4 regions of the Streptomyces sp. NPDC056734 genome follow, and region 1 is predicted to be linked to each of the others. Evidence: riboswitches for the same ligand, from Rfam matches in the RefSeq annotation. Region 1 holds a riboswitch; each other region holds the start of a gene.

Region 1 (7,536 bases):
CAGCCGGGAGCGGCGGGCCTGGCGGCGGGTCTGCGAGCGGTAGACCCGCTCGGCGGTCTGCTCGCCGAGCAGCCGCAGCCTGGTGGCCGTGGAGAACCGGTCCCGCTCCTTCAGGGCCATGTCCCCGCCTCCCGTTCACACGTGCGTACGTCCCCGCACACGGTACGGGACCGGGTACGGGGACGTACGTACGACGCTTCCTCGTGCTGCTCGGGTTCAGCCCTTGAAGCGGGGGAAGGCGCTGCGGCCGGCGTAGACGGCGGCGTCGTCGAGGATCTCCTCGATGCGCAGCAGCTGGTTGTACTTGGCGACGCGGTCCGAGCGGGCCGGGGCGCCGGTCTTGATCTGGCCGCAGTTCACCGCGACGGCGAGGTCGGCGATGGTGACGTCCTCGGTCTCGCCGGAGCGGTGGGACATCATGCACTTGAAGCCGTTGCGCTGGGCCAGCTCGACGGCGTCCAGGGTCTCGGTCAGCGAGCCGATCTGGTTGACCTTGACCAGCAGTGCGTTCGCGGAGCCCTCCTCGATGCCGCGGGCCAGGCGCTCCGGGTTGGTGACGAAGAGGTCGTCGCCGACGATCTGGACCTGCTCGCCCAGCTTCTCGGTGATGACGTTCCAGCCGGCCCAGTCGTCCTCGTACAGCGGGTCCTCGATGGAGACGAGCGGGTACGCGGAGACCAGCTCCTCGTAGTACTCGGTCATCTCGGCGGCCGAGCGGGACTTGCCCTCGAACTCGTACTTGCCGTCCTTGTAGAACTCGGAGGCGGCGACGTCGAGCGCGAGCGCGATCTGCTCGCCGGGGATGTAGCCGGCCTGCTTGATGGCTTCGAGGATGAGGTCGAGCGCGGCGCGGTTGGACTCCAGGTTCGGGGCGAAGCCGCCCTCGTCGCCGAGGCCGGTGGACAGGCCCTTGGTCTTCAGCACCTTCTTGAGGGTGTGGTAGACCTCGGCGCCCCAGCGCAGGGCCTCGGAGAAGGACTCCGCGCCGATCGGGGCGATCATGAACTCCTGGATGTCCACGTTGGAGTCGGCGTGCGAGCCGCCGTTCAGGATGTTCATCATCGGCACCGGCAGCAGGTGCGCGTTCGGACCGCCCAGGTAGCGGAACAGGGGCAGGTCGGACGCCTCGGAGGCGGCGTGCGCGACGGCCAGGGAGACGCCGAGGATGGCGTTGGCGCCCAGCGAGCCCTTGTTGTCGGTGGCGTCCAGGTCGAACATCGCCTGGTCGATCAGGCGCTGCTCGGTGGCGTCGTAGCCGACCAGCTCCGGGCCGATCTGCTCGATGACGGCGAGGACCGCCTTCTCGACGCCCTTGCCCTGGTAGCGGTTGGGGTCACCGTCGCGCAGCTCGATGGCTTCGAAGGCACCCGTGGAGGCGCCGGACGGTACGGCGGCACGACCCGTGCTGCCGTCGTCGAGGCCGACCTCGACCTCGACCGTGGGGTTGCCTCGGGAGTCCAGGATTTCCCGGGCTACGACGACGTCGATGGACGGCACGAGCATCTCCTTCGTGGATGTGACGCGGTGGGGCGGGACCGCCGTGCGGCGAGGCCGCGGGCGGCTCCGCGAGACGAGCCTAGCCGTCCCGGGGGGATCGGCCATCCGGTCTCCCACCCCTCGGACGGAACCGATCGTAAAATGTTTCCGAACGAAACAAAGAGGGGGTGGTGTGGCGGGGGGTGAAGGGGTGGTGTGGCGGGGGGGCGGGGGGGGTGAAGGGGTGGCTGGAGTGGGGCGTCGGGGTGGGCCGGGAGTGGGGGTGGGCCCTGGTGCGGAGAGCGGGGCCGCACCTCCCTGGTCCAGAGCGCGGGGTCGCGGTCCCTGTGCGCTCTGTGCGCTCTGTGCTCCCTGGGTGCTCTGCGCTCCCTGTGCCCCCCTGTGCTCCGTGTGCGGAGAGTGGGACCGCCCCCGTGTCCGGGCGGGGGCGCGGCATGGGAAAGCCCCGCCTCGGCGCGTACGGGGGAATCACGCGCCGGGGCGGGGCGCCCGTGGGGACGGGGGGACCCGCACGGGGCCTCAATGAGGGGTTTCTCCGGGGGGAGACCCCTCAGGGTGAGGACGTATCTCCAGGGTGGAGGGCCCGCCTGTGGTGAGGCTGAGCATCAGCCATGAACCAGCCATGGCCTGAAGTCACCTCGGCGGGCCATGGGTCACTTCAGGTGCAGCTGCTGGCCCGGGTAGATCAGGTCGGCGTCGTCGACGATGTCGCCGTTCAGCTCGAACAGCTTCTGCCAGCCGCCCGCGACCTCGTGCTCGGCGGCGATGGCGCTGAGGGTGTCGCCGGTGACGACCTCGTACTCGCCGTCGCCCTTCTCCACCTGGTCACCGGCCGGCGTGGTGACGGTCTCCTGCGTCGCGGCCGGGCGCTCCTGCGAGCGGGTGGTGCTGGGCTGCTCGGTGGTGCGGTCGCTGCCGCTGCTCTCGCTGCCGCTGTTGTCGCCGCTGCCGGTGCTCGGCTGCTCGGCGGGGGCCGGGGCGGGGTCGGTGGAGGCCGAGCCGCCGTCGTACGAGGCGCTGGACAGGCCCACGCCGCAGCTCGGCCAGGCACCCTTGCCCTGGCCCGCGAGAACCTTCTCGGCGATCTCGATCTGCTGCGACTTGGTGGCCTGGTCGGCGGTGGCCGCGTACTGCGTGCCGCCGAACCCGGCCCAGGTCGAGGCGGAGAACTGGAGGCCGCCGTAGTAGCCATTGCCGGTGTTGATGGACCAGTTGCCGCCGGACTCGCACTGGGCGACGGCGTCCCACTCGGACGCGGTGGCGGCGGAGGCGTTGCTCGCCACCACCAACGGGGCGGCGACGGCCGCGCCGGTGACACCGGCGAGCGCGATGACACGGGTGGCCTTGGACGGACGGCGGTGCTTGCCCTTGCCGGAGAACAGCATGAGAGATCCCCTCACCGACGCCTACGAGGTGAGCTGTCGGGTTCGGGCCGGTTGAGTTGCCCGGCCATGTCCCGTACGGGGCTTTCATCCCGTACGTCATGGCTTCACCCCAAGCCGGTCCCGTCCCGTCGAGTCGCCTCAACTTCTGGTGCCGGCACTTACCTTGGGTCCCCCGCTCCTGCCTACGGCGCTTGACGCGACGACTGTTCCCGGCGGCCGTCGGCAGGATTCGGCGTGACGGCCATCGGAGCCCGCTGCTGCGAGCGGTCCTGACCGTAGTCACGCGATTCCCGGAATTTCAAAGACGATCAGGGCTTCTGAGACTCATCCCACACTTTCGCCAAACCTGGACATTCAGCGCGAAGTATGACGTGAACTCCCGTCACTTCTGGCTCACTTCTTGCCCACTTCTGACCTGAATCGTGGCTGATTCCGATCGCTTCACACCCTGCCCGCGTCTCAGTCCTCGACCGGCTCGGCGCCGATGTCGAGCGTCTGACCGGGGACGATGTAGTTCGGGTCGCTGCCGAGCGCCGTTTCGTTCTGCTGGAAGATCTGGCGCCATCCACCGTCGACCCAAAGGGAGTCGGCGATGGAAGTGAGGGTGTCGCCGGGACGCACGGTGTAGGAGCGGACGAGCGCGTCCTGCGCGCCGTCGTCACCGCGCGCGGCGTGACGTCCGGAGGAAGAGGAAGTTCCGGAGGTATCGGGGGTACCGGATGAATCCGGGGAATCCGAGGAATCCGGGGCATTCAGGGGGGCGGGGGTGTTCAGGGGGGCGGAGGCGTCCGGGGAGGCCGAGGAGGTTGACGGGTCACCCGCGCGTCCCGTCGGCGCCTTCACATCACTCTCGTCGGCGCTGCTGCCGCGATGCCGGCCGCTACCGGGGAGGGGATCGGCCTCGGGCAGGGCGCCGGTGTCCACGAGATACGAAGAGCCGAGGCTCTGCTGGAAGTTGTCCGATTCGCCACCGGTGGGCCCGGAGGGGGACTCACTGGGCGGTTCGACGGGAGAATTCGAGGGAAGCGAACCGCCGGAGGCGTCGCCCGCGCCGCCGGACGCGCCCGGCGTACCCGTGTCGCCCGACGGGGCGGACGAGGGGTCGGAGGGGTCAGCGGGGCCGGTGAGGTCGGTGGGGCTGCCAGTGGCGCCGCCGGTGGGGCTGTCGGCTTGACCGTCGGCTTGACTGTCGGTGGGGCTCCCGGTGGGCGAGGAGCCCGGCTCGCCGGAGTTCCCGGGGGCGGTGGGGTCGTCGGTGCTCCCGGACGAATCCGACCCAGTGGACGAATCACCCGAACCATCGGACGACTTGGATGAGTCGGTCAATCCGCCCGTACCGCCGGAAGCGTCGTCGGAGCCGCTCGCGCTCTCCGAGGCGTCCGGCGTCGGGTCGCCCGCCACGCCCGTGTCGACCCCGGCCGGCGCCGCGTCCTGCGCGAGACCGTACAGCGGCCCGCAGACGGGCCAGACGCCGACTCCCTGGTCGGCCAGGATCCGCTCGGCCACCGCGATCTGCTGCGAACGGCTCGCCCGGTCCGGACTCGACGCGTAGTCCAGCCCGCCGTACGCCTCCCATTCGTCCTGGGTCAGCTGAAGGCCGCCGTAGTGTCCGCCGCCGTCGTCCGCGCTCCACGCGCCGCCGCTCTCGCACTCGGCGACCTTGTCCCACGTGGTGCCGCTGGCCGCGCTCGCGCCACCGGCGGTGAGGAGGGGGATGGCGATGGCCGACCCGGTCACTCCGGCCGCGACGAGAAGAGCCGGAGCCTGACGGGGGCGACGGTGACGACCGTTCCCGGAGAGCATGCGGGGACCTTTCGCGAGACAGCGGTGACCCGCGCGGCGCGTGGTGCTCGGCGCCGCGCTGATGGGTGAACGTAGCGGCACCGGTTGACTTGTCACAAGTTAATGCCGTGCAGATCACATGAAGATCACAAAGGTGAATGCCCGTCACCTTTTGAGTAACCGTCTCCGCCTGGGCGGGGGCTGTGGGGTGACTGTCTGTTGGGGGTGGGGTGGGGAGGGGTGAGGAGAGGGCAGCGCGAGGGGAGGGGGAGGAGGGGAATGGGGTGGTTGAGGTGGCCTGGGGGGTGGGCCGGGTTGGCTGGGGTCGCTGGAGCAGTTGGAGTGGGCAGGGCGGGGCGGCCGGGTTGCTGGGGCGGTGGGGGCGTGTCCAGGTGGCCGGGGGCGCCCCCGGGGACCCCGGAACAGTCAGGGCACGCTCACGTGACCGGCGGGGCCAGGCCCCGGGCGGTCGGGGTGGCCGGCCGAAGCCGCCCGGATGACCCGGGTGACTGGGACGGCCGACACCCGCTCGATCCGCCGAATCCGCCAACCCACCGGATCTACCGGACCCTCCGGATCTACCGGACTCGCCGGACCTGCCAGACCTGCCGGACCTGCCAGACCTGCCGGACCTGCCAGACCTGCCGGAAGCGCCAAACTCGCCGGTCCCACAGGACCCGCAAGACGCAGCGAACCCGTCAGGGTGGCCGGGTGACCGGGTGGCCATGTAGCCGGGTTGGCCGGGAGGCCGGACCGGCGGGTCCCACCGGGCGGGCTGGTCGCACTGGAATCACCAGACCCGCCGGAGTCACAAGCCTCACTGGTCCCACCGGACCCGCCAGGCTGGCCAGGCAGCCGGGTTGGCCAGCTGACCGGGTGGGCCGGACTGGCCGGTCCCACCAGGCCGGCTGGTCCCACCGGAATCACCAGACTCACCGGAGTCACAAGGCTCACCGAACCCGCCAGACTCAGCGGACCCACCGGGCTGGCCGGGCCGGCCGGGCTCGCCGGACCGCCGGACTGGCCAGGTGGCCGGGCCCACCGAGCTGGCCAATCCCACCGGGCCAGCCGGACCCACCGGTCCCGCCGCACTGGCCGCACTGGCCGCACCGGCCCGACCATCAACCGCGCGGCGTGAACTCCACCGGCAGTGTCCGTAGGCCCCGCATGATGAGCCCGCCCCGCCAGCGCAGTTCGGCTGGGTCGCCTGCTAGGTGGAGGTCCGGGAGGCGGGTGAACAGGGTGGACAGTGCCGTCTGTCCCTCCAGCCGGGCGAGCGGGGCGCCGAGGCAGTAGTGGATACCGTGCCCGTACCCCAGGTGCTGGTTGTCCCGGCGGGCGAGGTCGAGGGTGTCCGGGTCGGCGAACCGCTCCGGGTCCCGGTCCGCCGCCGCGAGCACCACCAGCACCGGATCGCCGGGCGCGATGCTCTGCCCGCCGATGCTCAACGGCTCGGTGGCGAACCGCCAGGTGGCCATCTCGACCGGCCCGTCGTACCGCAGCAGCTCCTCGACCCCGGTTTCGAGCAGCCCGGTGTCCCCTCTCTCCAGGGCGTGCTGGAACCGGCCGCGCTGATCGTGATCGGTCAGCAGGGCATAGGTGCCGTTGCCGATCAGATTGACCGTGGTCTCGAAGCCGGCGAACAGCAGGATGAACGCCATCGCCGCCGCCTCGTTCTCCGTCAGGTGCTCCCCCTGGTCGGAGGCGCGGATCAGGCCGGAGATGAGGTCCTCACCGGGTGTCGCGGTGTCGGGGAGGGCCTCGCGCTTGCGGTGGATGAGGTCGGCGAGGTAGCCCCGCATCTTCTTCACCGACCGCGCGACCCCGCCGCGCGGGCCCCCGCCGTGCCGGATCATCATGCCCGCCCAGTCCCGGAAGTCGTCCTGGTCCTCGCGCGGGACGCCGAGCAGGTCGCAGATGGCGTAGATGGGCAGCGGGAAGGCGAAGTCATGGATCAGATCTGCGGCTCCTTTCTCCGCGAAGCGGTCGATCAGGTCGTCGGTCAGCTCCTGCACTCTCGGCGCGAACTCGGCCACCCTGCGCGGGGTGAACGCCTTCGACACCAGCCGCCGCAGCCGGGTGTGGTCGGGCGGGTCGATATTGAGCAGATGGGTCATCAACTCGGCCTTGCGCTCACCGGGGATTCCGGTCTTCCCCTTGGCGTGTGCCGGCTCGTCGTGATGCGCCGGGTTCTTCGACAGCCGTGGATCGGCCAGCGCCTGGCGGGCGTCGGCGTACCGCGTGACCAGCCAGGCCGACACACCGCTGGGCAACTCGGTGCGGTGCACGGGCGCGTGCTCTCTCAGCCACGCGTAGGCGGGGTAGGGGTCGGTGGCGAAGGACCAGGTGAAGAGGTCGGGCGCGGAGGAATCGGAGGCGCCGGGGGCCGGGGCGCCGCCCATGGGGCAGCCCTGGGGTGAGGTCGGTCGGTCGTGCTGGTCGGTCACTGTTCGACGGTATCCCGCCCCTCCTTGTCTCTGATCGCGTCCCGGTAGACCCGCGCCGCCGCCCGCAGGGCCGCCTCCGGGTCGACGCCGTCGGCCTCGGCACGGGCGGCCAGCGCCAGCAGCTCGTAGCCGATGCCCTCGCCCTGGGGCAGCGGGACGTCCAGACCGGCCGTGCGGGCACGGGAGACCAGCTTGGCCGCGAGGGCGAGGCCGGGCTGGTGCAGCGGGACGCCCTCCGTCACCGATGTACGCAGCTTCTCCTGCGCCTTGGTGCGCAGCCAGTGCTCCTTGACCTCCTCGGGGGTCGTCGCCGTCGCGTCGCCGAAGACATGCGGGTGACGGTGGATGAGCTTGGCGACGATGCCGGCGGCCACGTCGTCGATGGAAAAGGGGGCGCCGCCCGAGACCTCCGGGTCGACGCCGAC
Region 2 (7,536 bases), on a different contig from region 1:
GAGTCCTCCCGCCTGTACAACCGGCTGGTGCGCCGCGACCGTACGGCCGTGGCGGCCGGATTCGGCCTGCTGCGGCTGGCCGGGGCGCCCTCCCTGGGCTGGCTGGACGTGAAGACCTCCGGGGACGTCGAGGTGCCGGTCATCGAGACCGCCATCGACGAGGAGCTGGCCCGGTTCGCCGCCGAGGGCCCCACGGCGGAGGAGATGGAGCGCGCCCAGGCCCAGCTGGAGCGCGAGTGGCTGGACCGGCTCGGCACGGTCGCCGGCCGCGCGGACGAACTGTGCCGGTACGCGGTCCTCTTCGGTGACCCGCAGTTGGCCCTGAGCGCCGTCCAGCGCGTGCTGGAGGTGACCGCCGAGGACGTCCAGGAGGTCGCCAAGGCCCGCCTGCGGCCCGACAACCGCGCGGTGCTCGTCTACGAGCCGACGGCCCCCGAAGCCCAGGCCGACAGCGCGGCGGACGCAGAGGACGCAGAGGACGCGGCGGACGCCGACGGCGTGGCAGCCGCGGCCACCGACGACAACAAGGAGGCGGCCAAGTGAGCGAGCTGGCCCCCATGGAGTTCCACCCCCAGCCGCAGCCCGGCGACGCCCGCCCCTGGGCGTTCCCGGCCCCCACGCGCCGAACGCTCGACAACGGCCTCACGGTCCTGCGCTGCCACCGCCCCGGCCAGCAGGTCGTCGCCGTCGAGGTGCTGCTGGACGCGCCGCTGGACGCCGAACCGGACGGCCTGGAGGGCGTGGCCACGATCATGGCCCGCGCCTTCTCCGAGGGCACCGACAAGCACTCCGCCGAGGAGTTCGCCGCCGAGCTGGAGCGCTGCGGCGCAACCCTGGACGCGCACGCCGACCACCCCGGCGTCCGCCTCAGCCTCGAAGTGCCGGTCTCCCGGCTGCCGAAGGCCCTCGGCCTGCTCGCCGACGCCCTGCGCGCGCCCGCGTTCGCCGACAGCGAGGTCGAGCGCCTGGTGCGCAACCGCCTCGACGAGATCCCGCACGAGCTGGCCAACCCCTCGCGCCGCGCCGCCAAGGAGCTGTCCAAGGAGCTGTTCCCGGCGTCCTCGCGCATGTCGCGCCCGCGCCAGGGCACCGAGGAGTCCGTCGAGGGCATCGACTCCGCCGCCGTACGCGCCTTCTACGAGAAGCATGTACGCCCCGCGACCGGCACCGTCGTGGTCGTCGGCGATCTGACCGGCGTCGACCTCGACACGCTGCTCGGCGACACGCTCGGCGCCTGGACCGGCTCCACGGCCGCGCCCCGGCCCGTGCCGCCGGTCAGCGCCGACGACACCGGGCGCGTCGTCATCGTGGACCGGCCCGGAGCCGTCCAGACGCAACTGCTGCTCGGCCGGGTCGGCTCCGATCGGCACGATCGCGTCTGGCCCGCCCAGGTGCTCGGCACGTACTGCCTGGGCGGCACCCTCACCTCCCGGCTGGACCGGGTGCTGCGCGAGGAGAAGGGTTACACCTACGGCGTCCGCGCGTTCGGCCAGGTCCTCAGGTCCGGGCCGGACGGCGCCGGAGCGTCCATGCTCGCCGTCAGCGGCTCGGTCGACACGCCGAACACCGGACCGGCCCTGGACGACCTGTGGACGGTCCTGCGCACGCTTGCCGCGGAGGGGCTGACCGACGCCGAGCGGGACACCGCCGTGCAGAACCTCGTCGGCGTGGCGCCGCTCAAGTACGAGACCGCGGCGGCCGTCGCGAGCACGCTCGCGGACCAGGTCGAGCAGCACCTGCCCGACGACTACCAGGCGACGCTGTATCAGCAGCTCGCCGCGACCGGCACCGTCGAGGCCACGGCGGCCGTCGTCAACGCCTTCCCGGTGGACCGGCTGGTGACCGTCCTCGTGGGCGACGCCGCGCAGATCAAGGCGCCCGTGGAAGCCCTCGGCATCGGCGAAGTCACCGTCGTGGCGGCCGACTAGACAGCCGCGGACGGCCCGCCCGGGTGCCGCGATCCGCGCGCGGGCGGGCCCACACGCGGCACGCGAAAGTGCCGACGAAGGGCACGCGCATGACGGGGAACGCGCACCCGCACGGTGGGGCCCTGGTGACCGGAAGCGTCACCAGGGCCCCTTAATGTCCGGATTGCGGGAGAGGCTGCCTGTCTGACCTGTGGCATGCGCTACAAAAGCCCGGATCTGTTTGGGGATTGCAAGATGTCCCCTTAGCGTCATCCAGGCTGTTCGTCAGGCAGTGCGCCGCGTCCGCGGCACCGGACAGCCATCGCCGAGTCCCCGTACGGCGCGAGCCAGGGGAGCCGGGGACCCACGTCCCTGGGGTGAATCGGCCTCCCGCGCGCGTGCGTGCGGGAAGCCGTAGGAGACCTTCCTGCTCCGAACCCGTCAGCTAACCCGGTAGGCGAGAGGGAAGGAAAGGACCAGCCACTCCATGGCGTTCACGCGCGCCACCGGGAAGCACCGGCGTCCCCGGCACCCGCAGCGCACCACCGCCCGTGCGGCGGGTGTCGCGGCACTCGCCACCACCGGCGTCGTCGGCTCCCTGGCCGCTCCGGCGCTCGCCGCCGAGCCGGCTCCCGAGCAGACCGGTCTGCTGCCCGTCGTCGGCATCGGCGACGACGTCGCCCACCAGATAGACGCCCAGGCCGCCGCCCAGGCGGACGCCGCGCGGCAGAAGGCCGAGGCCGCCGCCCGCGAGAAGGCGGCGGAAGAGGCCCGCGAGCGTGCCGAGGAGGAGGCGAAGAAGGCTCGTGAGGCCGAGGAGCGCGCCGCCCGCGAGGCCGAGCGCGAGCGCCTGAACACCTTCGTTTCGCCGATCCCCGGCTCCTACGTCTCCACCAGCTACCAGGCGGGCGGCTCCGCCTGGTCCTCCGGCAGCCACACCGGCGTCGACTTCCACGCCGCCACCGGCACGTCCGTCCACACGGTCGGCAATGGCACGGTCGTGGAGGCGGGCTGGGGCGGCGCGTACGGCAATCAAGTCGTGATCAAGATGGTTGACGGTACGTACACCCAGTACGGGCATCTCTCGTCCATCGGGGTGTCGGTCGGCCAGTCCGTCACCCCTGGCCAGCAGATCGGCCTCGCCGGCGCCACCGGCAATGTCACCGGGGCCCACCTCCACTTCGAGGCCCGCACCAGCCCCGAGTACGGCTCGGACATGGACCCGGTCGCCTACCTGCGTGCGCATGGCGTGAATCTCTGACGTCGGGTGCGCGCGGGGCGCCGATGCTCTTCCGGCCGACGGGAGCGCGGGCAGCGCGTGACGTCCCGTGCGCGCGGGGCGCTGCGACGGGCGGGCACTCGCGCGCGGGACGGATGCCGCGCTCGGGTGCGGGGGCGGAGGTTGTCGGACGGGTCGGCGCTCGCCGGGAGGCGATGGCGCACTCGCGCGGAGACGGGACGGCGTGCGGCCAAGGGTTCGGTCTCCGCGCCGGCGATGCCGCACTCGCGCGGAGACGGGGCCATCTCCTGGTCCATCAGATCAACGATCTCGCGATGCCCCACTCGCGCGTGGAGACGGACCCCGCGCTCTCGCCCTCTGGCGCCGGGCGCTTGCCCCCCAACCCGCGCGGGTACGCCGCGACGACGCGCAGTTCGTCGTGGATGGGGCGGAGTGCCCCCACCCGCGCGGGTACGCCGCGTGAGGACTGCGTCCAGACAGTCGCGGAAGCCCCCGCCGCACCTACGCGCGCGTACGCCGCCCCGGGCTGGGCACCCGCGCCACCCGCGCGCTGACCCCGGCCCACCCGGGCGGGGCCAGGCCACCGTCCCCGCCTGGACCCCGCCACCCCCGCGCGCAGGGACTCGGCTAACGGCCCATGGCGTCCCGGCGGACGGCCACGGCCACCCCCGGGCGCCGGGCCCCGCCCCTCCATCACCGCTACGCGAACCCAGGCCCCCGCCCCGCTGGACCCAGCCCCCCGCCTCCACGCCAGCCAAGCCACAGCCGCCACCGTCACCCGGCGCACCGCCCCGCCCACGACAAGCCCGGGTACCCCACCCGCCGGGGCTTTCGTCCTTTTGGGCATCCGCTGTCCAAAAAATATCCCTGGAATCCGGCCCCCCGTCGGAAATTCCGGCTCATTGCAATAGAGTCACTGTTCAGACGTCAATCGAGGACGTTTCACGGGGATTAAGGCGGAGGTCGGTCATGCGTATTCCGGCGCACTCGGTGTGCACGGCGATCCGGGACGACATCATCGCCGGTGTCTACGAACGCGGTGGCCGGCTCACCGAGGAAGTCCTCGCCCGCCGCTACGGCGTCTCCCGCGTCCCCGTCCGCGAGGCCCTGCGCACGCTGGAGGCGGAGGGGTTCGTGGTGACCCGGCGGCACGCGGGCGCGTGCGTCGCGGAGCCCACCGAGCAGGAGGCCGCGGACCTGCTGGAGATGCGCGGGCTGCTGGAGCCGCTGGCCGCCTCCAGGGCCGCCCAGCGGCGCACGGAGGCCCATCTGAAGGTGCTGCGCGGACTGGTCCGGCTCGGCCAGGAGCGGGCCCGCCGGGGCAGCAGCGATGACCTGCGCTCCCTGGGCAGCTGGTTTCATGAGACGCTCGCCCAGGCGTCCGGCAGCCCCGCCCTGGTCTCCATGCTGACCCAGCTCCGCCACAAGATCGCCTGGATGTATGCCGTGGAGGCACCGGCCGCGCCCATGGAGTCCTGGGCCGAACACGGCGCCATCGTGGACGCGGTCACCCGTGGTGACGCGGAACGCGCGCGTGCCCTCACCGCCCTGCACGCCGAGCGCGCGATGTCCGTCTTCCGGCTGCGCTTCAACGCCGGCGGCGCCGACCGTGTGAGGACTTCGCAACATCCCGTAAACATGCTGGGCCAGCGGCTTTAACAAAAGCGCCGTATACAAAGAAGCGGTAATTCGGTGGCCGGTAATTTCGGCTGCCGTTTTTCGGTGTGCCGCAGGTCTATTCCCGTACTGTACGGACCTATTTCGGTGTGCTCTCGCTCACAGGTGCGACCCAAACGTTTCGGCACGTGTCCGGCGGTGAAACCGGCGCGGAACAATTTGGGGAAACAGGCGCGAAAGTGAGCGGGGGAAACGGGAGTGGCCGCGGGGGCGGAAGCGGCTGTTCCGCAGCAGAGGTGGCTGTCGGGCAACAGCAGAGCCGCGCCACCACCAGGGCGACGCGGCTCCTTGTGTCCGTAAGCGGGTGCCGGACGGATCAGACGGTCTCCGGAAGCTCCTCCAGCCCTTCGGAGACCAGCTTGGCCAGACGGTCCAGGGCCGCGTCGGCGCCGTCGGCGTCGGAGGCCAGGACGACCTCCTCACCGCCCTTGGCGCCCAGGCCCAGAACGGCCAGCATGGAGGCCGCGTTGACGGGGTTGCCGTCGGCCTTGGCGATCGTCACGGGGACCCCCGAGGCCGTGGTGGCCCGGACGAAGATGGAGGCGGGGCGGGCATGGAGGCCCTCGGCCCAGCCGACGTTGACGCGGCGCTCAGCCATGTTGTTGCTGCCCTTCAGTCTCTCAGGGTTGTCTAGACCAGTGTCCCATATCGCGGAGGCGTGCCCGGAGCGGGCCTCGGGCCACACCAGGAGTGTCGCCGGACCCCGGCCCCGACGCGGTATACGCCCCCATGTGTCCCCGTGTGTCTGTGCTGCTCCTGTGCTCGTTCCCCGTGGATTGCCTCGCGCCGTTGTCATAGGCGAGCCGTACTGTGGGGCGCATGCAGAGCCCGGCGGATCCGCAGGACCGGCACGAGTACCCCGCCCACTGGGAGGCGGACGTGGTGCTGCGTGACGGCGGCACCGCGCGCGTGAGGCCCATCACCGTCGACGACGCCGACCGCCTGGTCAGCTTCTACGAGCAGGTCTCGGACGAATCGAAGTACTACCGCTTCTTCGCGCCCTACCCCAGGCTCTCCGCCAAGGACGTCCACCGCTTCACCCACCACGACTTCGTGGACCGCGTGGGACTCGCGGCCACCATCGGCGGCGACTTCATCGCCACCGTGCGCTACGACCGGATCGGCGCCGACGGCATGCCCGCCTCCGCGCCGGCCGACGAGGCCGAGGTCGCTTTCCTGGTCCAGGACGCGCACCAGGGCCGCGGGGTCGCCTCGGCCCTCTTGGAGCACATCGCGGCCGTCGCGCGCGAGCGCGGCATCCGCCGGTTCGCCGCCGAGGTGCTGCCCGCCAACACCAAGATGATCAAAGTGTTCAGGGACGCCGGGTACTCCCAGAAGCGCAGCTTCGAGGACGGCGTCGTACGCCTGGAGTTCGATCTCGAACCCACCGACCGCTCGCTGGCCGTGCAGCGCGCGCGGGAGCAGCGCGCCGAGGCCCGTTCGGTGCGGCGGCTGCTCGCGCCCGGGTCCGTCGCCGTCATCGGCGTCGGCCGCGTGCCCGGCGGGGTGGGCCGCAGCATCCTCGACAACATCCGCGAGGCCGGCTTCACCGGCCGTCTGCACGCCGTGAACCGGGCCTTCCCCGAGGGGCGCAAGGACATCGACGGTGTGCCCGCCCACCGGTCGGTGCGGGAGATCGACGGCCCGGTGGATCTCGCCGTGGTCGCCGTGCCCGCCGATCATGTGCCCGAGGTCGTCGCCGAGTGCGGCGAACACGGCGTCCAGGGGCTGGTCGTGGTCTCCGCCGGGTACGCCGAGAGCGGCCCGGAGGGCAAGGCGCGCCAGCGTGAACTCGTACAGCACGCGCGCGCGTACGGGATGCGGCTCATCGGGCCCAACGCCTTCGGCATCATCAACACCTCGCCGGACGTCCGGCTGAACGCCTCCCTGGCGCCCGAGCCGCCCCGCCCCGGCCGCATTGGCCTGTTCGCCCAGTCCGGCGCCATCGGCATCGCGCTGCTGTCCCGGCTGGACCGGCGCGGCGGCGGAGTCACCGGCATCACGGGCGTGTCGACCTTCGTCTCGTCCGGCAACCGCGCGGACGTCTCCGGCAACGACGTCCTCCAGTACTGGTACGACGACCCGGACACCGATGTCGCCCTCATGTACCTCGAATCCATCGGCAACCCCCGCAAGTTCACCCGCCTCGCGCGCCGCACCGCCGCGGCGAAGCCCCTCGTCGTGGTGCAGGGCGCGCGACACGCCGGGGCAGCGCCCCAAGGGCATGCCGTACGCGCCACCCGGCTGCCCAGCGAGACGGTGTCCGCGCTGCTGCGGCAGGCCGGTGTGATCCGGGTCGACACCATCACCGAACTGGTCGACACCGCCCTCCTCCTCGCCCGCCAGCCACTGCCCGCCGGGCCGCGCGTGGCGATCCTCGGGAACTCCGAGTCCCTGGGACTGCTGACCTACGACGCCTGCCTGTCCGAGGGGCTGCGCCCCTTGCCGCCGCTCGACCTCACCACCGGCGCGTCCCCCGCGGACTTCCGGCGGGCGCTGGCACGCGCGCTGGCCGACGACACCTGTGACGCGGTCGTGGTGACCGCGATGCCGGCCATCGGGAAGGTTTCCGCCGGTGACGAAGCCCTCGCCCAGGCCCTCAGATCGGCCACGCCCGGGCCCGCCACCAAGCCGGTGCTCGTGGTCCACGTGGAACTGGGCGGCCTAGCCGAGGCCCTGTCGGCGGCCACGAGCACGGCGCCACTGCCCGGG
Region 3 (7,536 bases), on a different contig from region 1:
GGTGAGCTGCGGCGCTCGCTGTCGAAGGGGGCGTTCACGGCGGCCGTGCGCCGGCTGCTGCCCGTCGTACGGGAGGACGATCTGGTGCCCGCGCCGGCCGGGGTGCGCGCGCAGGCCGTGCTGCGGGACGGGTCCCTGGTCGACGACTTCCTGATCAAGGAGGCGCCCCGGGCCGTCCATGTCCTCAACGCCCCCTCCCCGGCCGCCACCGCCTCCCTGCCGATCGGGCGGGAGGTGGCCCGGCGCGCGCTGTCGGCGCTCTCGGCGCTCACGACGCCGGGGGACCTGTGAGGCGCGGTGACGCGGGGCGGACCGTGGTGGTGGGGCGCCTCCAGTGACCTGCGAGGACGCCGGGCGGGCAGGCGCAGGGGTGGAGACCCCGTCCGCTCCCCGGCGTAAAATCGACCCACTGTGTCTGACTCGCCCCTCTCCCCAGAAACCTCCCGGCCCGCCCGGGACCCGCAAGCCCGGCAAGAGGCGCGGCCCACCCCGGACCCGCACCCGCACCCGCCGCACCACCCCGGCGTGCCCCTGCGGCACACCCGGGCCAAGGGGGAGCCCCGGTTCCCGGACGGGCCCCGGGCCGATCCCGCCGGGTCGCACTTCGAGCGGCGGATCCGCAGCTTCCAGCCCCGGCGCAGCCGGGTGACCGCCGGGCAGGCGGACGCGCTCCAGCGGCTGTGGCCCGGGTGGGGGCTGGACATCGACGGTCAGCGTGTCCTCGACCTGGCGGAGATGTTCGGCAACGCCGGTCCCGTCGTCCTGGAGATCGGGTTCGGGATGGGTGAGGCGACCGCGCGGATGGCCGCCGCCGATCCGGACACCAACATCCTCGCCGTGGACGTCCACACCCCCGGCCAGGGCAATCTGCTCAACCTCGCCGACCAGGACGGACTCACCAACGTCCGGGTCGGCAACGGCGACGCCATCATCCTGCTGCGCGAGATGCTCGCCCCCGACTCCCTCGACGGACTGCGCGTCTACTTCCCCGACCCCTGGCCCAAGAAGCGGCACCACAAGCGGCGGCTGATCCAGCCCGAGTTCCTCGACCTCGCCGCGACCCGGCTGCGGCCCGGCGCGCTGCTGCACTGCGCCACCGACTGGGAGCCGTACGCCGAGCAGATGCTGGAAGTCCTGACGGCACACCCCGACTTCGTGAACACCCGGGCCGACGGCGGTTTCGCGCCCCGCCCCGCCTTCCGCCCGCTCACCCGCTTCGAGGGGCAGGGGCTGGACAAGGGCCATGTGGTGAACGACGTCATGTTCCGCCGCGTACCGCACGGGGAACATGCCCAGAACCCTGCCCACAACCCCGCTTGAAACCCCGCCCAAAGCCCCTTCCACCAGCACCGCCAGGACCGTTCCGCGACCCGGCGGCCCCACGCCGGCTGAGCACCGGGCACCGTCGCGGGCGGTACGCCGCCTCGTTAGGGTCGATGCCGTGGCCAGCAACTCCCCGTATCCGACGCCCTCCTGCGATCCGCCCGCCGACCCGCCCCGGCCTATGCGGTGGTGGCGGCGCTGGGGCTACCGGTACACCCGGGCCGCGCAGGCCCACCCCACCGCCTGGCGCCGGGTGCGGCACGGCTCGCTGGCCATCCTGCTGGCGCTGTCGGGGCTGGTCATCCTCGCGCTGGTCCGCCAGGAGACCGGCACCGAGGGCTTCCTGGTGGGCCTGGGACTGGCCGTGCTGCCGGTGCCGCTGCTGATCGGCGCGTTCCGCTGGCTGGACCGGGTGGAGCCGGGCCCCTGGCGCAATGTCGTGTTCGCCTTCGCCTGGGGGGCCTGCGCGGCGGCCCTGATAGCGATCGTCGCGAACAGCTTCGCGACCCGCTGGATAGCCATCGCGACCGCCGACCCGGCCGGCGCGGACACCTTGGGGACGACCGTGATAGCGCCGGTGGTCGAGGAGTCCGCGAAGGGCGCCGCGATCCTGCTGCTCTTCCTGTTCCGCAGCCGGGACTTCACCGGGATCGTCGACGGCGTGGTGATCGCCGGGGTCACCGCGACCGGCTTCGCCTTCACCGAGAACATCCTCTACCTCGGCACCGCCTTCGGCACCGACCAGTCCCGCGGCGACGCCGGGCTCGCCTCGGTCACCGTCGCCACCTTCTTCGTACGGGTCGTCATGTCGCCGTTCGCGCATCCGCTGTTCACCGTGCTCACCGGCATCGGCTTCGGCATCGCGGCGGCGGGCGGGGAGCGCCAGCGGATGCGGCGGGTGCTGCTGCCGCTGTCCGGGCTGCTGCTCGCGATGGGCGTGCACGCGTTCTGGAACGGCTCCGCGGCCTTCGGCGACCACGGCTTCTTCGCCGTGTACGGCGCCTTCATGGTCCCCGCGTTCGCGCTGCTGACCTGGCTGGTGATCTGGACCCGGCAGCGGGAGCTGCGGGTGGTGCGCGAGGAGCTGCCCGCGTATGTCACCACCGGCTGGTTCTCCCCCGCAGAGCCCTACGCGCTCGGCTCGATGCGGGCCCGCCGCCTCGCCCGCGAGTACGCCGGACGCCGGCTCGGCAAGCAAGCGGCCCGCGCGGTGGCCGAGTACGAGGCGTACGCCACCTCGCTCGCGGTGCTGCGCCGGCGGGGCAGCCGGGGCCGGGCCCGCGCCGACTTCGTCCCCCGCGAACGGGAGCTGCTCGGTGAGCTGTGGCGCCGCCGGGACCTCGCGGCCCCGGCCCTGACCCACGCGGCCCACGCCACGGCCCCGCCGCCCCCCGTACCTACGCCGATGCCGGTCCCACCCTGGCCGCCATACCGAGGCGACGGGTACGGCACCGGTCACGGCACCGGGTACGACGGCGGCCACAGCACCGGTCACCCGGGCCCCGGCGGTGCCGTCACACCGCACCCCGCGTACTACAACAACCCTTACCGCACCTGAGGCCGAGGGGGGCCGTCAGGGATTGAGGCCCTTGTCGCGCAGCCAGGCCAGCGGGTCCACGCCGCCACCCGACGCGGTGTGCACCTCCAGGTGCAGATGGGCCCCGGTGACATTGCCGGTGGCGCCGACGCGCCCGATGACATCGCCGGTGGTGACCTGCTGGCCGACGCTGACGCTGATCGAGGACTGGTGCGCGTACCAGATCTCGGTGCCGTCATCGAGGGTGAGCACGGTCTTGTAGCCGTACGAACCGTCCCAGCCGGCCTGGGTGATGGTGCCGGAGTGGACGGCCTTGATGAGGGTGCCGGTGGGGGCGGCGAAGTCGAGGCCGGTGTGGTAGCCGGAGGACCACAGCGAGCCGGCCTGGCCGTAGGTCGAGGTGAGGGTGTACGAGGAGGTCGGCAGCGCGAACTGCTTGGCCAGCTCGGCGAGGCGCTCTTCCTCGGCCTTGCGCGCGGCTTCCTCCTCCGCCTCCTTCTTCTCGGCGGCGGCCTTCTCGCGGGCTTCCTGCTCCGCCTTCTCGGCGGCCTCGGCGGCCTCCTTCTCGGCGGCGGCCAGGAGCGCCTCGGCGGCCTTGGTGTCGAGCTGCTCCTGCTGGCTCTCGGCCTGCGCCATGATGCGGGCGCGCAGCGCCTCACCGGCGTCGGTGGTGCCCTGCTCGCTGTCGGCCGGGGTGACACCGAGGCTGCTGAGCGGGGTGGCCTCGATCGCGGTGGCCGGCTCGGCCGTGTCCTCGCCGTCGTCCGTGAAGGTGGCGAGGTCGGGCAGGGAGATGGCGACCGGCGGCTTGCCGGTCTGCGCGGTGGCCATGCCGCCCGCGCCGACGGCGGCTATGACACCGACGCCGAGGACCGTGGAGCTGCGGGCCAGTCCGCCGCGGGCGAGTCCGCCGCGCTGCTTGGCGACGCGGTGCCGGCCGCCACGGACCGGGCGGACGGTCTCCGCGGTGGGGTTCCATTCCTCCCACGGGCCCTCATCGGTGCGGGGGCCGCCGTAGACGACGGTGTCGTCGGTGCGCTGGGCGGGCACGAACGAGGCCCCTGGAGCAGGCCGGTTGGACGCCACGTAGGCGTACTCCTTTCCTTCCCTCATCGCCTACCGGGTTAGCTGACGGGTTCGGAGAGGAAGGTCTCCTACGCGCGTCAATCAGCCATGTCTCCATGGTGACGTACGCGCGATTCACCCCAAGTTGGTGGTTCCCCGGTTCCCTCACGAGATTCGGCGCTTGAGCACGGAGCCGACTCTTGTGACGGCTGGGACGACCGCGCTGCGTTATCGGACAGTAATAGAACCCAGGGGTGATTTCCAAGCGCTTCCACTTGATCTTTAACGCTCTTCCGCCGGACGTACAGGCTATGAGCGGCGAAAATCGGGCGAGTCGACCTCGCCATCAGGGCCGTTCGGGCAGTGCCAATTTCTGACGGTGACTCAGATGTTATGCGGAGGGCAGTCGCTCACTTACCCACCGTGACCGAGGCCCGGACCGTCGTGCGCCGGACCCGGCCGCCGTACCGCGAGCAGCGCCATGTCGTCCGTCATCCAGCCCCCGGCATGCCCGCGCACCTCTTCGGCCAGGGCCGCCACCAGTTCCTCCGGCCCACGGAAGAGCCGGCCCGCCAGCCGCTCCTCGGGTTCGTAGAACCTCCCGTGCCCGTCCCGCGCCTCCGACAGCCCGTCGGTGAACAGCAGCAGCGTGGCCCCGTCCGGGAACTCCGCCTCCTGCGCCCGGTCCGGCCAGCTGCCCAGGTCCCCCATCCCCAGCGGCAGCGCGGGCTCGTCGGCGGACAGCGCGCGCAGGGTGCCGTCGGCGTACAGCAGCAGCGGCCCGGGGTGCCCTCGGTTGACCATCCGTACGATCCCGTGGCCGTGCGGGATCTCGGCGAGCACGGCGGTGGTGAACCCCTCGAAGGCGTCGAGCCCGTTCCGCCGGGTGCCCTCGCGGGCCAGCGCCCGCTCCAGCCGCGCGGCGACCGCCTCCAGCGTCGATTCCTGCTCGGCGGCCTCCCGGAACGCCCCGATCAGCACGGCCACGGCGGCCACCGCGCCCATGCCCTTGCCGCGTACGTCCCCGAGCACCAGCCGGACGCCGTGCGGGGTGTCCTGCACCGCGTACAGATCGCCGCCGATGAACGCGCCCGCCTGCGCGGCCTCGTAACGGGCGGCGATCTCGAAACCGCCGATCCGCTCGTCCGGTTCGGGCAGCACCGCCCGCTGCGCGGCCTCGGCGATCTCCCGGGCGGAGGCCAGCCGGGCGTCGCTGCGCCGCACCAGCGTGTTGATCAGCACGGCCAGCACCGCGACGGTCGCCACCGTGACGACCTCGGTGATCGTCTCCGCCGCGAACGGCTGGTCGACCCCGAAATGCACCACGAACAGCACCAGCACCGCCGCGATCCCGGTCAGCACGGTGTAGCGCCGCCCGAACAGCGGCGCGGCGACCAGGGGCGCGGCCGTGAAGAACGGCACGCCGGTGAACTGTTTCGGGGTCACGTACTCGTACAGCGCGCCGCCGAGGATCAGCAGGACCGGCAGCAGCCGTACGAACGGGCGCGCGTAGGAGATGCTCCCCGACCGCCCCGGCCGCGCGGGCGGCGCCACCATGCCCGCCGCGCTCCCCGGTGGCCCGGTGTACGGCCCCTCGCCCTGCGCCTCACCCGGCCCCACCACGCGTCTCCCGCCTCGTCTCCCGCCGCAGGTCCTCACCGGTCACGGCCCGGCCTCTTGGTCCAGGGTTGCCGCAGCGGGGCGCCCCGGCGAGCCGGGCGGGCCGACCGGATGACACGACGACCGGCCGGGAAGGGGCGGGGGAGGCGACCGAGGCGACCGAGGGGACCGAGGGTCGGGAAAACACTCAGGGCCGGAATCCGTGATCCGGATTCCGGCCCTGAGCCTTGAGTAGCGGGGACAGGATTTGAACCTGCGACCTCTGGGTTATGAGCCCAGCGAGCTACCGAGCTGCTCCACCCCGCGTCGTTGTGTTCACCAGCATACGCCATGGAATGGACGTGCTGCACACAGGTATGCGGACGGGGGTCCTGCTCAGCCCAGTAGGTGGGCGTTCGGGGACTTGGCCTGCTGCTCGTACTCCGGGAGTACGACGACCGTGGCGCCGGACGTGGTCAGCAGGCCGGTGCCGTCGGCGGCTGCGACGAAGGTGTCCGGCTCGCGCCACGCCGTCACCACGCGGCGGACGCCCGCGTCCAGGATCAGCCGGGCGCAGGGGCGGGGCCGGGACGCGCGGCGGGCGCAGGGTTCCAGGCTGGAGTAGACCGTCGCGCCGGGCAGGCGTGGATCGGCGGGGTCGATCTTCGCGAGGGCCGCCTCCTCGGCGTGTACGACGGGGTCGGCGCCCTCGCGGGAGTGGCCCCGGGCCAGTTCGGTGCCGTCCTCGGCGACGACGACCGCGCCGACGCTGAACGCGGTCCGCGAGGGCGGGCAGTCCGCCGCCAGGGCGCAGGCCAGCCGCAGCCAGTGCCGGTCGGCGGCGAACGGGACCTCGGCCGGGCCGGGGGCGGTGGGCTCGTAGCGCATGAGGACGATGTCCTCGATCCGCCGGGATTCCAGCAGGCGCAGCCGGCCGGGCGGGTAGCCGCCCGGACCGAAGAGGCGGGGGGCGGCCGGGTCGCCGACGAACAGCGGGGCGAGGACGAGGTGGAGTTCGTCGGCGAGGCCCTGGGTGAGGAGCTGGGTGTGGACCGTGCCGCCGCCCTCGACCATGAGCCGCCGGACGCCGTGCCGGTCGTGGAGGTGGGTGAGGAGGGTGTGCCAGTCGAGGTTCTTGCCCAGGGGGATGACATGGGTGGAAGTGCCGGTGCCGGTGCCGGTGCCGGTGCCGGTGTCGGTGTCGGGGGTGGCCAGGCCGTTCGTCCGGGCGCGCTCGGCGCCCTGGTCCGTGGTGTAGAGGAGCTTGGCGCCGCCGGTGTGCCAGAACCTGGCGGTGGGGTCGAGGTCGCCCGAGCCGCTGACGGTGACCTTGAGCGGGTACGCGGGCCGGCCGGCGGCGATCCGGGCGGCGCGGCGCTCGGGGGAGTTCACGAGCAGCCGGGGGTTGTCGGCGCGGATCGTGCCGGCGCCGATCAGGATCGCGTCGGCGGACGCCCGCACCTCGTCCACCCGGTCGAAGTCGGCCGGGCCGGAGAGCAGCAGGCGGTCGGGGCCGGTGTCGTCCAGGTAGCCGTCGAGGGAGACGGCTGCGGAGAGGAGGACGTGGGGGTGGGGCATGGGCTTCCCTCTGGTTCACATGTGGTTTGTGGTGCGCATTTGTGGTGCGCATTTGATTCAAGTTTTAAGCAAAACTACACTGGCGCCATGACGACTCGCTGGCTCACCCCGGAGGAACAGCGCGCCTGGCGTGCGTACGTGGGGGCCGCTCTGCTGCTGGAGGACGCGCTCGACCGGCAGCTCCAGCAGGAGGCCGGTATGCCGCATCTGTACTACTCCATCCTGGCCCACCTCTCCGAGGCCGAGGACCGCCGGCTGCGGATGACCGGCCTCGCCGGGCGGCTGAAGATCACCCGCAGCCGGCTGACGTACGCCGTCACCCGGCTGGAGCGGGACGGGCTGGTCCGGCGTGAGGACTGCCCCGGGGACCGGCGCGGCAGCATCGCCGTGCTCACGGACGCGGGGATCGCCCTGCTGGAGCGGATCGCGCCGAG
Region 4 (7,536 bases), on a different contig from region 1:
CGGAGCCGTACCCGTACCCGTACCGTCGGCGTCGCCCTCATCGTCGGCCCCCGAGGCCACGTCCGAGGGGGCCTGGGAGCCCGTCCCGGGTCGCTCCCGCCAAGGCCGCTCGATGCGCGCCGACACCGTCCGCCACCACCGGTCCACCGGGAGGGTGCCCGCCGGTTCGAAGGGCCGGCCGGGGTGGGGGAAGGCGGCGGGCTGGCCGGTGGTCACGGTGAGGTCGGCCGTCCACTCGGCGGGCTCGGCCCAGGGGTGGGCGGCGAGGGTGAAGGTGCCCCAGTGGATGGGGAGAAGAACGCCGTGCGGCCGGCCGCCCTGGAGGTCGAGGTGGGCGCGCATGGCCTCCTCGGGGGTCATGTGGATGTCGGGCCAGAACTCGCTGTACGCGCCGAGCTGGATCATCGTCGCGTCGAAGGGGCCGTGATCGGCGCCGATGTCCTTGAAGCCCGCGAAGTAGCCGGTGTCACCGCTGTGGAATATGCGGTGGCGCTCACCGGCGACGGCCCAGGAGGCCCAGAGGGTGTGCTGGCCGTTGCGCAGGCCGCGTCCGCAGAAGTGGCGGGCCGGGGTGGCGGTGAGGGTCAGGCCCGCGACCTCGGTCGACTCGTGCCAGTCCAGCTCGCGCAGGCGGCTCGCGGCGACGCCCCAGTGTTCGAGGTGCGCGCCGACGCCGAGCGGCACGGCGAACACGGTGTCCGTGCCGGCCAGCGCCTTGATCGTGGGCAGGTCCAGATGGTCGTAGTGATCGTGGGAGATGACGATCACGTCGACCGGGCCGAGCGCGGTGAGCGGCACGGGCACGGGGTGCAGCCGCTTGGGCCCGGCGAAGGGGAACGGGGAGCAGCGCTCGCCCCAGACCGGGTCGAAGAGCACCCGCGCGCCGTCGATCTCGGCGAGGACGCTTGAGTGCCCCATCCAGGTGAGCCGCAGCCCGCTCGCCGGGGGCCGGGCGATGTCGGCGAGGGTGGTGGCGTGCACCGGGGGCGCGGCGAAGGGGGAGCGGCGGCGCCGGGCCTCCTTGTCGGCGTACTGCTTCGCGATGCCGAGCAGGGACGACGGGCTGGTGCGGGCGACACCGCCCGGGTTCTGGAAGACCCCGTCCCTGAAGTGGGGTGATCTGCGGATCCGCGCCAGACGCTCACCGCTCGGGTCCGCGCCGAACGCCTCGGGCCGCAACGCGCGCAGCCCGGAGTCCGGGGAACGGAAGCCGGCCACATTACCTCCAGTGGAGTCGCTGAGATCTCCATTATGGTCGCCCCCTCCGACAACCCCGATTGACGCTGCCCGAGCGAAGCTTCGATACTGACCGATCATTCAGTAATAGGATCAGTGCATCCGCCTAGGAGCCCCATGCCAGCCCCCATGTCCGCCCCTGTGCCGGCCGCTGTGCCGGCCCCTCTGCTGTCCCTCACCTGGACCGACCATGTCACCGGCCGAACGGGTTATCTGGTCGTGGACCGGCTGGTGCGGGGTGTGGCCAGCGGCGGGCTGCGCATGCGCGAGGGGTGCACGCTCGACGAGGTGACCGGCCTGGCCCGTGGCATGACCATGAAAGAGGCGCTGCATTACGACCCCGGGTCCCGTTATGTCCCCCTCGGCGGCGCCAAGGGCGGCATCGACTGCGATCCGCGCTCTCCTCAGGCGTACGGCCTGCTGGTGCGCTACCTGCGTGCGATGCGGCCGTACATCGAGAGCTGCTGGACCACCGGTGAGGACCTGGGCCTGACCCAGGACCTGGTGGACCGGGCGGCGGCCGAGGCGGGGCTCGTGTCCTCGGTGCAGGCGGTGCATCCGCTGCTGGACGACGAGAGCGCCGCGCGGCAGCGGCTCGCGGACGCCTTCGCCGTGGAGGTGGACGGCATCGGCCTGGACGAACTGGTCGGCGGCTGCGGCGTCGCCGAGTCGGCGCTCACGGCGCTGGACCGCGCGGGCGTGCCGTACGCGGGCACGCGCGCGGCGGTGCAGGGGCTGGGCACGATGGGCGGCGCCACCGCCCGTTTCCTGGCCCGCGCGGGGCTCACCGTGACCGCCGTCGCCGATGTGCTGGGCACCATCGCCAATCCGGCGGGCCTGGACGTGGAGGCGCTGCTCGCCGCCCGGGACGCCTACGGGACGGTCGACCGTACGGCGCTGCGGCGGGAGGACCGTGAACTGCCCGCCGACGGCTGGCTGTCGGCCGACGCGGAGGTGCTCGTGCCCGCGGCCGTGTCGTACGCGATCGACGCCACGAACCAGCACCGGGTCACCGCCCGCTGGATCGTGGAGGCGGCCAACATGCCGGTGACAGGGGCGGCCGAGGAACTGCTCGCCGCGCGGGGCGTCACCGTGCTGCCGGACGTGGTGGTGAACTCCGGCACCAATGCCTGGTGGTGGTGGACCCTGTTCGGCGACATCGGCCCCGACGCGGGCGAAGCCTTCGCGCACATCCGGCGCTCGATGCGGGCCCTGGTCGAACTGACACTGGCCCGCGCGGACCACAACGGCACGACCCCCCGCGCCGCCGCGCACACCCTCGTCGCGGAACGCCTGCCGGTGATCGCGGACCGATACGGCTGGTACCGCTGACCCACGGCTGCGCCGGGCTGGGGCGGGATGGGCGAGGCCGAGTCGGGCTGGGCCGGGCCGGGTTGGGCTGGGCCGGGCCGGGTTGGGCTGGGCTGGGCGGTTGCCAGGCCGAGCGGGCCGAGCCATGCCTAGCGGGGCGGGGCGGGGCGGGGCGCGGCGAGCAGGGCTTGGCGGGGCCGAGCCAGGCCGAGCTGAGGTGGGCCGGGCCAGGCCGCCGGGCCGGACTGTTGAGGCCGACGCCCCTGGAGGAACAGAATCCGCCGCCTAGCCAGCTACACCCGAGCGCACAGGGGGCACACCCCCGTACTCCGCCACACCCACCCCCTGACCAGGCCAAGCGGAGCCCGGCCGCCAGGCCGCCGGACCGGGGCGCCGCACCGCCAGGGCACCAGGCCACCGGACCGCCGGGCCACCACGCCACCTCACCGCCACGCCCCCCACCGCCCACCCAGCCCACTGACGCCGGCACCCCGGCAAGGCCAAACCCCCCGCCCCCGTCAACCACACCCAAGCCCCCAGCGGCACACCCCCAAACTCCGCCCCACCCGCCCCCGTCACCCCGGGCGATAGGGTGACCGCCGTGGCGAGAGTGCGGTTGAGTGTGGCGGAGCGGCGTGAGGAGATGTTGCGGGCCGCCGTCGAGCAGATCGAGGCGCGGGGCGTCGCGGCGGTGCGGATCGCCGACGTGGCCTCGGCGCTCGGGGTGAGCAACGCGCTCGTGCTGTACCACTTCTCCACCAAGGAGAAGCTCGTCGCCGCCGCGTTCACGCACGCCGCCCAGGACGATCTCGCGCAGCTGCGCGCCCTGCTCGGCCGTCGGACCAGCGCGCTGCGCCGGCTGCGGTCGGCGGTGCGCTGGTACGCCCCCACCGGGCAGGCCAAGGGCTGGCGGCTGTGGATCGAGGGCTGGGCCGTGGCGCTGCGCGAACCCGCCCTCCAGGAGGTCACCCGCGAGCTGGACCGCGAGTGGAAGGCGGCGATCGCCGGGGTGATCGCGGAGGGCGTGGCCGCCGGGGAGTTCCGCTGCCCCGACCCCACGGCCGCCGCCCTGCGCCTGACGGCCCTGCTGGACGGGCTCGCCGTACAGATCACGTCGTACGCGGGCGCGGTCTCCCGCACCCGCGCACAGCAGTGGGTGGACGAGGCCCTGGCCCGCGAACTGGGTCTGGACCCGCCCTGAGAGCCGGTCCCGGCCGGTCAGGCCACCCGCGCCCCCGACTCGATGCGGGTTCTGATGTCGTCCGGGGACAGCGTGCCCTTGGCCGTCACATGGTCGCCCGAGGATTCGCCGCGCAGCCGGCGGCCGATCCAGGGCACCAGGTACTCGCGGGCCCAGTGGACGTCGTCCCGGCGGACATCGAGCGTGCCGCGCGGCGGCTGCGGGGGCCAGGTCTGTTCGGGGTCGGCCGGGACCTCGACGCCGAGTGCCTGGCCGGCCCGCAGGGCCACCCGGGTGTGGCCGTCGGGGGAGAGGTGGAGCCGGTCGTCGTCCCAGGCCCGGCGGTCCTGGACGGACTTCAGGGACCACAGGTCGAGGACCGGGCAGCCGTAGCGGTCGGCCACGGCCCGGACATGTCCGTTGTAGGTCGCGATCTTGCCGCGCAGATGCTTGAGCAGCGGCACCCCGCGGGTGTCGAAGCCGGTCGTCACCAGGACGGCGCCGGCCGTCCCGGTCAGGACGGCGACCGCGCGCTCGAAGCGCTCGGCGACGTCGTCCGGGTCGCTGCCGGGGCGCAGGATGTCATTGCCGCCCGCGCTGAAGGAGATCAGATCGGGCGCGAGGTCCGCGGCCCGCGGCACCTGGTCCGTCACGATCTGATCGAGCAGTTTGCCCCGCACCGCGAGGTTCGTGTAGTTGAAGTCGCCTTCCGGACACCGGTCCGCGAGCAGCACCGCGAACCGGTCCGCCCAGCCGACGAACGCCCCGTCGGGGCCGGGGTCGCCCACACCTTCGGTGAAGCTGTCCCCCAGCGCCACGTACGACCCGATCACTGATCCACTGTCATTCTTCGAATCGTCTGCCACATCGAGCCATGATTCCTCCTCGAATGTGACCTACGCGACCGTAATACGGGGTTGACGGGCGGTGAGATAACCCACGGCCCAAACCTTGGTCAAGCACGGAATATCTGGACATCCGACGGACCCTCAGAAGTGACCGAAGCGATACGCACCGAAGGCCGGACCCGGGGATCGGGGGTCCGGCCTTCGGAGTGGACGCGCGGCGGTGCCTCAGCCGACGGAGAGGCCCTTGGAGCGCAGGTAGGCGACGGGGTCCACGTCCGAGCCGTAGGCGGGCCCGGTGCGGATCTCGAAGTGCAGGTGCGGGCCGGTGACATTGCCGGTCGCGCCGGAGAGACCGATCTGCTGCCCGGCGGTCACGGACTGACCCGCCGAGACGGACAGCGAGGACAGATGGGCGTACTCGGCGTAGTAGCCGTCGGCGAGCTTGATGACGACCTCGTTGCCGTACGCGCCGCCCCAGCCGGCCGAGACGACCGTACCGGCGCCGACGGCCTTGAGCGAGGTGCCGGTGGGGACCGTGAAGTCGACACCGGTGTGGTAGCCGCTGGACCACATGCTGCCGGTCTGGTGGTAGGGGGTGCCGATGCCGCCGCCCGTGACCGGGAGGCTGTAGGCGCCGGTGCTGGTGCTCGTGCCGGCGCTGGTGTTCTCTTCGGCGGCCGGGGCCTCGGACGCCGAGGACGAAGAGGACGAAGAGGACGACGAAGAGGACGGTGATGACGACTCGTCCTGCTGTGCCGCGTCGTCCGACGCCTGGGAATCGGTGGAGCCCGAGGACTGGGTGCTCGGCGTGCCGGACGCGCTGGTGTCCGTGGCCGCCTGGGCGCCGAGGGTGAGCTTCAGGCCAGGGTGGATGAGCGACGGATCGCCGCCCACGGCCTCGCGGTTGTCCTCGTAGATCTGCTGCCAGCCACCGCTGATGTCCTGCTCGTCGGCGATCTTCGCGAGGTAGTCGCCCACCTTCACGGAGTAGGTCCGCACGCTCGTCTGCGGTGCGCTGGACTGCTGGTCGGCGACCTGTGTGACGGCCTGCTGGGGGGCCGAGGCGGGAGCGGCGGCGGTGACGGAGCCGGCGGGCTTCTGCGGGACCGACTCACCGGTGGCCGCGTGGGCGCCGGTGGCCCCCATGAGCGGCAGGGCGAGTGCGGCGCCGCCGGTTCCGGCGACGGCGATGGTGCGTGTGAGACGCAGGGTCCTGGGACGGCGGTGCTTACCCTTCGCGGGCATGACGAATTCCTCTCCGGCGCCTGCGAGGTGAGCTGTCGGGTGCGGGCTGGAGATGCCCGGCCGCGGGAAATTGCGCGACTAAACCCCTAGCCGTTCCGGAGACCGGAACAGGCGGTGAAGTCCTGTGGGTCCCCCGCTCCTGCCGAACACGGGTGGGTTAGTGCGGGTTCCGGACGGCGGCAGGATTCGGCGTTCCGCCCGGATTCGGTGGCGAACGTAAGCGACCAGGACGCAAAGGGACAAGCAAGGGGTTCCACCCGAAGGCCATCTTCTTGATCCGCGGGGGGAATTCCCGGTCACCCTCTGTCGCAATGACCCTGTCGAATCGCTCAAAGACCCTTGAAGAACATGTTGATTACGTGAGCATGACGGGCGACACACGGTCACGGATATGACGCTGCTCACGTGACCCCGCTCCACCTTTCTTTATTCCGCAGCGAGTTATGGCGAGTTGTCATCAAGGCCACTTAGGCTTTCAATTCGGACAGGGGTCCTGGATGCGCCACAGAAGACCCCTCGGCCAACTTTGTCGCCATTTCGGCCGTTTCGTCATGTCGTATCGTCGTGGTGCAGCTGCCGCCCGGCAACGGAGCCGGGTGGACCAGCCGACTGGGAGGAGCCCCCGTGACGCAACAGGTCCCCTCGACCGAGCCCGAACTGGCCGGAGTCCGCAACTTCCGCGACGTCGGCGGACTGCCGACCGTGGACGGCCGCCGGGTGCGCCACGGAGTGCTGTACCGCAGCGGCCATCTCGCGCACGCGACCCCCGAGGACACCGCGTTCCTGTCCACCCTCGGGCTGCACACCGTCTTCGACTTCCGCAACGCCGCGGACCAGCGCCTCGAAGGCCAGGACGTCGAGCTGCCCGGCGTGCGGAATCTGAACCTGCCGCTGAGCGACCCCGCCGACGGCGCCGAGTTCTGGAAGATGATCCGGGACGGCGATGTGGCCCTGCTGCGGGAGATCCTCTCCGGGGGCCGGGCGGAGAACCGGATGGTCGAGTCGTACCGCGTGATCATCAAGGAGCGCACCGCCGAGCACTCCCGGGTGCTGCACGCCCTCGCCGAGGACAGCGTCCCGGCCCTGATGCACTGCGCGGCCGGCAAGGACCGCGCGGGCCTGTCCATCGCGGTGACCCTGCTGGCGGTCGGCGTGGAGCGCGAGGCGATCCTCGCGGACTACCTGGAGTCCAACGCCACCCACCGCCGCTACAAGGTGCGCCGCAGCGGCACCTCCCCCTCCGCCTACGCCCCGGAGGTCATGGAGCTGATCAGCCCGCTCTTCGACGCGCGCGCCGAGTATCTGACCGCGGCGATCGACACCATCGACGAGACGTGGGGCGGCGTCGACGCCTATCTGGAGCGGGCCCTGCGGATCACCCCGGAGCGGCGCGACCGGCTGCGGGAACGGCTGCTCGACTGAGCCCCGCCCCGCCTCACCGCCCGGCCGCCGGGCTACTTCCCGCCGACCTCGAACAGCAGATACAGGAACGTGGCGAAGACGTGCCCGGCCACGACATAGATGAACAGCCGCAGCCAGACACCGAGGTGCCGCTTCTCCTTGGGCTTGATCGCCTTGGGCTCACTCATGGCGTTTCTCCCGTGATCGGGCCGAGACACAGCGCGGCCGTGGGGCTCTGCAAGAGGGTGTGGACGAACAGCAGCTCGACCCCGTCCGGGTCCTGAGCGGCGATCCGGTGCGGGGTCAGCGAGTCGA

What was found. A riboswitch is a leader RNA that binds a small molecule or an ion and turns the genes downstream of it on or off. The one in region 1 is predicted to bind cyclic di-AMP.
Region 2: linked by a shared signal. The riboswitch ahead of ACFRFC_RS20380 (M23 family metallopeptidase) and the one ahead of ACFRFC_RS08510 (transglycosylase family protein) in region 1 are both predicted to bind cyclic di-AMP.
Region 3: linked by a shared signal. The riboswitch ahead of ACFRFC_RS13730 (M23 family metallopeptidase) and the one ahead of ACFRFC_RS08510 (transglycosylase family protein) in region 1 are both predicted to bind cyclic di-AMP.
Region 4: linked by a shared signal. The riboswitch ahead of ACFRFC_RS07370 (peptidoglycan DD-metalloendopeptidase family protein) and the one ahead of ACFRFC_RS08510 (transglycosylase family protein) in region 1 are both predicted to bind cyclic di-AMP.

The regions. Positions count from the first base shown of each region.
Region 1 is NZ_JBHTZD010000005.1:5,515-13,050, forward strand. It holds gene ACFRFC_RS08500 (septum formation initiator family protein) at 1-120, opposite strand, end outside; gene eno (phosphopyruvate hydratase) at 217-1,503, opposite strand; gene ACFRFC_RS08510 (transglycosylase family protein) at 2,151-2,882, opposite strand; cyclic di-AMP (ydaO/yuaA leader) riboswitch at 2,886-3,082, opposite strand; gene ACFRFC_RS08515 (transglycosylase family protein) at 3,342-4,685, opposite strand; gene ACFRFC_RS08520 (cytochrome P450) at 5,786-7,066, opposite strand; gene ACFRFC_RS08525 (MazG family protein) at 7,108-7,536, opposite strand, start outside.
Region 2 is NZ_JBHTZD010000012.1:267,962-275,497, reverse strand. It holds gene ACFRFC_RS20390 (M16 family metallopeptidase) at 1-543, shown strand, start outside; gene ACFRFC_RS20385 (M16 family metallopeptidase) at 540-1,928, shown strand; cyclic di-AMP (ydaO/yuaA leader) riboswitch at 2,221-2,382, shown strand; gene ACFRFC_RS20380 (M23 family metallopeptidase) at 2,395-3,168, shown strand; gene ACFRFC_RS20375 (GntR family transcriptional regulator) at 4,117-4,806, shown strand; gene ACFRFC_RS20370 (HPr family phosphocarrier protein) at 5,141-5,422, opposite strand; gene ACFRFC_RS20365 (GNAT family N-acetyltransferase) at 5,644-7,536, shown strand, end outside.
Region 3 is NZ_JBHTZD010000007.1:350,657-358,192, reverse strand. It holds gene lhgO (L-2-hydroxyglutarate oxidase) at 1-291, shown strand, start outside; gene trmB (tRNA (guanosine(46)-N7)-methyltransferase TrmB) at 526-1,320, shown strand; gene ACFRFC_RS13735 (PrsW family intramembrane metalloprotease) at 1,442-2,881, shown strand; gene ACFRFC_RS13730 (M23 family metallopeptidase) at 2,897-3,946, opposite strand; cyclic di-AMP (ydaO/yuaA leader) riboswitch at 3,959-4,115, opposite strand; gene ACFRFC_RS13725 (PP2C family protein-serine/threonine phosphatase) at 4,340-5,482, opposite strand; tRNA gene ACFRFC_RS13720 (tRNA-Met) at 5,778-5,851, opposite strand; gene ACFRFC_RS13715 (dihydrofolate reductase family protein) at 5,921-7,102, opposite strand; gene ACFRFC_RS13710 (MarR family winged helix-turn-helix transcriptional regulator) at 7,190-7,536, shown strand, end outside.
Region 4 is NZ_JBHTZD010000004.1:214,396-221,931, reverse strand. It holds gene ACFRFC_RS07390 (MBL fold metallo-hydrolase) at 1-1,218, opposite strand, end outside; gene ACFRFC_RS07385 (Glu/Leu/Phe/Val dehydrogenase dimerization domain-containing protein) at 1,390-2,568, shown strand; gene ACFRFC_RS07380 (TetR/AcrR family transcriptional regulator) at 3,149-3,748, shown strand; gene ACFRFC_RS07375 (SGNH/GDSL hydrolase family protein) at 3,766-4,560, opposite strand; gene ACFRFC_RS07370 (peptidoglycan DD-metalloendopeptidase family protein) at 4,801-5,820, opposite strand; cyclic di-AMP (ydaO/yuaA leader) riboswitch at 5,825-6,022, opposite strand; gene ACFRFC_RS07365 (tyrosine-protein phosphatase) at 6,445-7,242, shown strand; gene ACFRFC_RS07360 (DUF6126 family protein) at 7,275-7,409, opposite strand; gene ACFRFC_RS07355 (helix-turn-helix domain-containing protein) at 7,406-7,536, opposite strand, start outside.